DNA from 2 places in the Dorea amylophila genome. Region 2 is predicted to be linked to the other one. Evidence: riboswitches for the same ligand, from Rfam matches in the RefSeq annotation. Region 2 holds a riboswitch; the other holds the start of a gene.

Region 1 (3,425 bases), on a different contig from region 2:
AGCTAATGCTTTTTCGAGAAAAGATCCGGCAGTCTGCATCATTTCTGTAAGGGAAGTTCCGCGGGCAAGTCCACCTGTGATACAGGAGGCAAAGAGATCGCCGGTACCGGAATAGCTTCCATCGCAGCAGGGAAATGCCGACAGAAAATGCGAAGAGCCGTCTAACAGGAGATTCCCAATCTTAGGGATTCCATCATCTGTAGTAAAGCGAATTCCTGTGATAAGGATCTTTTTCGCACGTTCTGCTGTTAATGTATGGCTTGCATCTTTGAGGCATGAAATGAGCTGATGCAGGGACAAAGAGGAGTTCTGCAGGGTATTGTAATCCATATCTGTCAGCAGACAGAACTCTGTAATATTTGGAGTGATAACATCTGCACGTGCGGTTAGTTCCTTCATGGCAGACAGGAATTCGGAAGTATACATATCATAGGTCATGCCGTCATCACCCATTACAGGATCAACCAGAAGAAAAGTATCTGGTGTCTGGAACGTATCCAGAAAATGAAAAATCTCTTCAATCTGAGGTACACTGGCAATGTAACCGGTGTAGATCCCAGAAAAGCAAGTGCCGAGTTTCTTCCATTCCTGACGGAAATAATCCATCTTATCGGTAAAATCATAGCAGTAGTAGCTTGGATATTCTGTTTGAGAACTTAAGATGGCTGTCGGGAGTGGACATGTCTGGATGCCCATCGCAGATAATACAGAGATGGCGGCAGTCAGGGAGCATCGTCCAAGACCGGACAGATCATTGATTACAGCAACTTTTTTTGTCATTGTCATAAAGAAATCCTCGTTTCCTAATATATTTACAAACATGTATTGATTATATCATAGTTGGGTTTTTTTGCCTTAACAAAAGAAGAAAGAAATCTTCCGGGTAAAAAATAATAAAAAAGTTTGAAAAAGTTGTTGACAGATGGAATACATTGCGCTATACTTAATTTCGTTGCTGAGGTACAAAAACTTCGGAAACAATAAAATGAATATGTGCGCGTAGCTCAGCTGGATAGAGCGTCTGGCTACGGACCAGAAGGTCGGGAGTTCGAATCTTCTCGCGCACGTAGGAGAAACCCTTGTTTGATATAAAGTCAGACGAGGGTTTTTTGCTGTTACATGTCCGGCGAGTCATATTTTTTATACACGGTTTCGTACACGGTAGACCGGGCAGTATTGACACAGATTGGGCAATTGTGGTAAGGTTACAAGGTAAATTAAATCATGATTGTGTGAGGTGTCAGTCAGGATATCAAGGATAATTTATGGGAATTATTTTATAGAAAGAATGATCTGACTGGTGAAAAGGGAAACAGGTGAGAATCCTGTACGAACTCGTCACCGTATTTTGCGAGCGGAAGCTGCATACCCACTGGGATGACCGGGAAGGGAGCTGAAGCGCCAGAGCAATAAGCCGGGAGACCTGCCTTTCGCAGTACAGGAACGTAAAAGTTCAGGCCACGAGGAATTGGCAGTACGAAATAAGTCACAGAACTGTATGTGATATGTAGATATTATGTAATACAGTTTTATTTTCGTTGTCTTCGTTTCCTGGCGGAGGCTTTTTTGATATTATGTGTCCGGAAGGAACCGCCGGTGGCAGAGATCTTGTATCTCATGTATTGACAATCAAAAAACAGGAGGTAGAAAGAAATGAAAAAGAAACTGGTAGTAGTATTATTATCAGCAGCTATGTGTGTAGCGGCATTTGGCGGATGTGGAGCAAAATCAGACAGCTCAGACAGCAGCAGTAACAAGAAGACAGAGACTTCTTCAAAAAAGGAAGATCAGAAAGCAGCGGATGCAGTTGCAAAAAAGATTGATGCGATCTACGTTCAGGAAAGAACAGACAAGACGGATGAACAGTGTAAAGCAGCAAAAGAAGCGTGGGATAAATTGACAGATGCGCAGAAAGAACTGGTAGAAGGAGACAATGCAGATCCGGATTACTTCGGAAGAGATACAGGAGATGCTTCCCAGGATGACCCGTTAAATGGAGATGATATCGGAGAAAAGGAACTTCTGGTAGTAAGTTTCGGTACTTCCTTTAATGCGAGCCGTGCAGCCGATATCGGTGGAGTAGAGAAAGCACTCCAGGCAGCAAATCCGGACTGGTCTGTAAGAAGAGCATTTACAGCTCAGATCATCATTAACCATGTGCAGGCAAGAGATGGCGAGAAGATTGATAATGTGGATCAGGCTTTAGAGCGTGCCGTAAAAAACGGTGTCAAGCAACTGATTATACAGCCAACACACTTAATGCATGGTGCAGAATATAAAGAGTTAACAGAAGCAGTGGAGAGTTACAAAGATAAATTTGAATCTGTCAAGATCGCAGAACCGCTTCTCGGAGAAGTCGGATCGGATGCGACAGTGATCAATGCAGATAAAGCAGCAGTAGCAGAAGCAATTACAGCAGAAGCTGTTAAGACAGCAGAATATGACAGCCTTGATGCAGTTGCAGCAGACAGTACAGCATTTGTATTCATGGGACACGGAACATCAGATGAAGCAAAGATCAGCTATTCCCAGATGCAGACACAGATGGAAAAGCTGGGATATAAGAATGTATTTATCGGAACAGTAGAAGGAGAACCGGAGGAAACTTCGTGTGAATCTGTTATCGAAAAAGTAAAAGATGCCGGATATAAGAATGTCATTCTTCGTCCACTGATGGTTGTGGCAGGTGATCATGCGAACAATGACATGGCCGGAGATGATGATGATTCATGGCTGAGCCAGTTCGAGGCATCTAAGAACTTTGACAGTGTGAAAACACAAATTGCAGGTCTTGGAGAAATCGATGCAATCCAGCAGTTATATGCAGCTCATACAAAAGCAGCCATGGATGCACAGTAAAAAATATTAAAGGGAGAGAACAATGTTAAGAAAAAGACTGATGACGCTTGCATTAGCGGTAGTGATGACCGTGTCTGTATTTACAGGATGCGGCAGTAAAGATGACAGTAAGACATCTAGGTCAGAGAGCAAAAAGACAGAACAGCAGAAGTCTGATGCGAAAAAAGAGAAAGCAGCAGAAAAGGAAGAGACAAAAGCTCCGATTGAAGATGGAACCTATACAGCAGAGTTTAAAACGGACAGTTCCATGTTTCATGTAAATGATGCATATGATGATAAGGGGACATTGACGGTAAAAGACGGAAAGATGACGATTCATATCAGTCTTGTATCAAAAAATATTGTAAATCTGTTTCCTGGTACAATAAAAGATGCCAAGAAAAAGGGAGCAAAACTTTTGCAGCCGACGACAGATACTATAACAGATGAAAATGGTAATGTCGTAACAGATATAGAGGGTAAGCCGAAAGAAGTATACGGTTTTGATGTTCCGGTGCCGGCACTGGACAAAGAATTTGATCTGGCACTGATCGGAACAAAAGGAAAGTGGTATAATCATAAAGTAA
Region 2 (3,425 bases):
ATTGCGGAGCAGATCCAGAATAAGTACAAATATGCCAGGCGCCTGCACTGGAGACAGGGAATACTGGGAGCAGAGATCCTCATTTTGTTTGTTGTAGGATTTATTCCGCAGCGGGGAAATATGATCGCGACTGTTCTGGTATCCTTTGCCTGTGCGATGCAGGTGCAGAGTTTCCGGAAGGTAAATGGATTTTCATATGCAAGTACTATGTGTATCGGAAACTTACGGAGTGGAACGGCGGCATTATCCTTCTATCTGAGAGAGAAAAAGCCGGAACACTTGCGGCAGGCAATGTATTATTTTGGAATTATAGTTCTTTTTGCGGTAGGAGCCGGAATCGGAGGCAATCTTTCAGCCAATTATGGAATCCATATGATCTGGGTATCCTGCGGACTTTTGATCGTCAGTTTCCTGTTGATGTTCCTGGATATAGAATCCCGGAGAAACGAAAGATAAAAAAGGGACAAAAAAGAGACATTGATCCGTCATCAGATACGGATCAGTGTCTCGATTAGTTTTTGCGCTGCAATGCTCTGTGGTCTGGAAGCATTCTGTACAAGACAGATTTGTCTCGCAGGAAGGGATTCTTTCAGATGGATCTGAAGAATTTCTCCACGCTTGAGCGGTTCTTCTGCAAGCTTCTCCGGATAGAAGCCGATACCAAGATTGTGCTGGATCAAAGCCAGGCACTGGTCGGTGGATGTAACTTCAAGATCCGGACGGAACGGAAGCCCGTGAGAAGAAAAGTATTGAATATGAAGATCTCTGGTGCTGGTGTTATTTTCCAGCGAGACGAAAGGGTAGTCCGTAAGTTCTTCCAGTGAGCAGATGCGGGAAGCCGGTTCTTTGTATTTCGGGCCGGCGATCAGAATTTCCCGGAAAGAACCCAGGGAGATTTTCTGAAACTGTTTTTGAACAGAAAGTGGAGTTGTTACAATTGCAAAATCCACCAGTCCGCTTTCCAGGGAAGCAATTGCCTGCGGAGTGGAATGGTTGGATATCTTAAGCCTTACATGTGGATAATGATTGTGAAATGCTTCTAATTTGGACAGAAGCATAATACGAAGTGCATTTTCACTGACTCCGATGGAGATGAGTCCGCTTGTAAGACTCTGGTCACGCTTGAGCTCGGCTTCTCCGAGTTCAAGCTGTTCGAAAGCAATCGCAACGTGGTTAAAAAGCTTCTGGCCTTCAGGCGTCAGTGAGACTCCGCGGTTCGAACGGACAAAAAGGTGACAGCCAAGTTCTGTCTCAAGATTATTCATACAACGGGTAATGTTCGGCTGGTTATTGTGTAATACCTCTGCCGCTTTTGTAAAACTGTGATGTTGTGCAACATGGTAAAAAATACGGTAATAATCGTATGTACTCATAATATCCTCCAAAATAATATATAAAATTGATATATATATATAGTTAGTTATCTTTAATACGGATGATGCCAGATAAGTATAATATATTCTAGGTGAAAAGACAATGTTAAGAAATAAAAAATATATTACATAGTAGAAAAAAACGTAGTATACTGATTTATATTTTTCTTATAAACAGATGTGTTTGTGATGAAAATGATGGATACACCTGAGAGGAGAGACTTAATTATGATAAAAATGAATGTAAAATTTGAAACACCGGAACAGCTTGTAGAATTTTCAAGAATGTGTCAGAAAGTAGAGGCTGATACCTTGATTGAAGATACAGCACATAAACTTATCATTGATGGAAAATCAGTTATGGGAATGATGACAGTTACGCTGAATCAGAAGATGATTTTTGTAGTAGATGGTTCTGATGCGGAAGAGGTAGTTCATACATTTGAAAAATTCCGCACCGAAGAGGCAGTACAGAAGCAGAATCTGGGTTAACAATTGCATTTTACAGGTACTTATGGTATCGTAGTCAAGATGAGAAAAATAGAATGAAAACTGCAGGTGCCGGCTGGATAAGATTGATAGAGCCGGTGAAAAGGGAAACAGGTGCAAGTCCTGTGCGAACTCGTCACTGTGAGCAGGGAATATCAGAAAAGAAAAAAGTCACTGGATAACGGGAAGACAAGATTCTGATGTATGGATCTGTGAGTCAGGAGACCTGCCTGTAGTGTACATGGAAGTAAATCCGGACCACGAGTAATTGGTTGTACAAAAATGGAAGAAAATTATAATAAATTAACAAGGCCATTTTGTACCCTTTTACGGATGATTTCGTGGAAGGGTATTTTGATTGACAGAAAAGTAGTAGGGAGAGAGTATAAGATGAAACATAATTCCAAGCAATTTTTGGCCTTATTTATGGCTGTGTCTATGGCAGTTGCACCGGTATCGGGAGTGTATGCGGAAGATCAGAATGCAGCTGTAGAAGATACATTGAGTGAGAATAAACAGGATAGTGATGAAGTTGGACAGACAGAGCCGGAAGCCACTGTCGGACAGACAGAGTTGGAAGCCGCTGCCGGACAGACAGAAAGCAGTGTGACGACAGATACAAGTCAGGAAGTCACAAAAGAAGCCGGGAAAAATCAGGTAGCTGTTGAAAAGGTACAGAATACGCAGGAAGACGGAACCGCCCCACAGACGGAACCAATCGGCGAAGACGAAATATTTGAGAACATTACTGATATCAGCGGTATGGCAGGTGCTTTGAAAGACGGAGAATATGGTGTTGATGCGGATCATTTTTCGGCAAAACTGACTTCGGGTGGTTCAAGCAAGGTGAAGATTGAGTGTCAAAAAGTAATCGTAAAGAATGGAAAAGCAACAGCCTGGATAAATTTTAGCAGTTCTAAGTATGATAAAGTATGGGTGAAAGTGAATGGAACCCAGAACATATATCATGCAAAACCGAGAGAAGGCGAGGCCGGAGTTACATTTGAGATTCCTGTTAATTTAAATAGTTCAATGACTTTTATGGCACATACCAGTTCCATGAGTGGAAAAAATATTGCATATACGATCAATATTGCAATCCCGGAAGATACAGTCCCGTCGACACCATCCACACCGGATCAGACCGTTATTACGGAATTAAGTTTCAAAGAGGGATCTGAACTCGGCATGAAAGAGGGAGAAGTTCAGGAACTGACACCTCAGTTCACACCGGCATTATCAGCATCTGAGACAGCACCGGATATGACATGGACTTCTTCTGATCCAAAGATTGTAACCGTTGCAAAATCCGGAACACAGGCTGAGGTGACCGCAGTGAAAGCAGGGACTGCTGAGGTGACTGTGTCTATTAATAATGCGGAAGGAACAGAGCTTAAAGCCACATGCAAGGTAACGGTAACAGCATCGGAAACAGAAAATAAAACCCTGACAGATGGAAATTATCAGGTAGATGTGGATACTGGAAATAAGATGTTCAAAGTTACGAATTGTATCCTGACATCTGAAAAAGGTAAGATGTATGCTGTAATCACATTAAGCGGA

The links. Region 2 has a riboswitch for cobalamin ahead of OCV72_RS01465 (Ig-like domain-containing protein). Riboswitches for the same ligand answer to the same signal wherever they lie in the genome.
Region 1: another riboswitch for cobalamin. It lies ahead of OCV72_RS05060 (sirohydrochlorin cobaltochelatase); the one in region 2 lies ahead of OCV72_RS01465 (Ig-like domain-containing protein).

The regions. Positions count from the first base shown of each region.
Region 1 is NZ_JAOQJW010000006.1:78,162-81,586, forward strand. Features, by position in the region: gene OCV72_RS05050 (pyridoxamine kinase) at 1-780, opposite strand, end outside; tRNA gene OCV72_RS05055 (tRNA-Arg) at 994-1,067, shown strand; cobalamin riboswitch at 1,273-1,445, shown strand; gene OCV72_RS05060 (sirohydrochlorin cobaltochelatase) at 1,654-2,859, shown strand; gene OCV72_RS05065 (VOC family protein) at 2,882-3,425, shown strand, end outside.
Region 2 is NZ_JAOQJW010000002.1:56,008-59,432, forward strand. Features, by position in the region: gene OCV72_RS01450 (YoaK family protein) at 1-456, shown strand, start outside; gene OCV72_RS01455 (LysR family transcriptional regulator) at 489-1,373, opposite strand; gene OCV72_RS01460 (HPr family phosphocarrier protein) at 1,602-1,865, shown strand; cobalamin riboswitch at 1,913-2,110, shown strand; gene OCV72_RS01465 (Ig-like domain-containing protein) at 2,217-3,425, shown strand, end outside.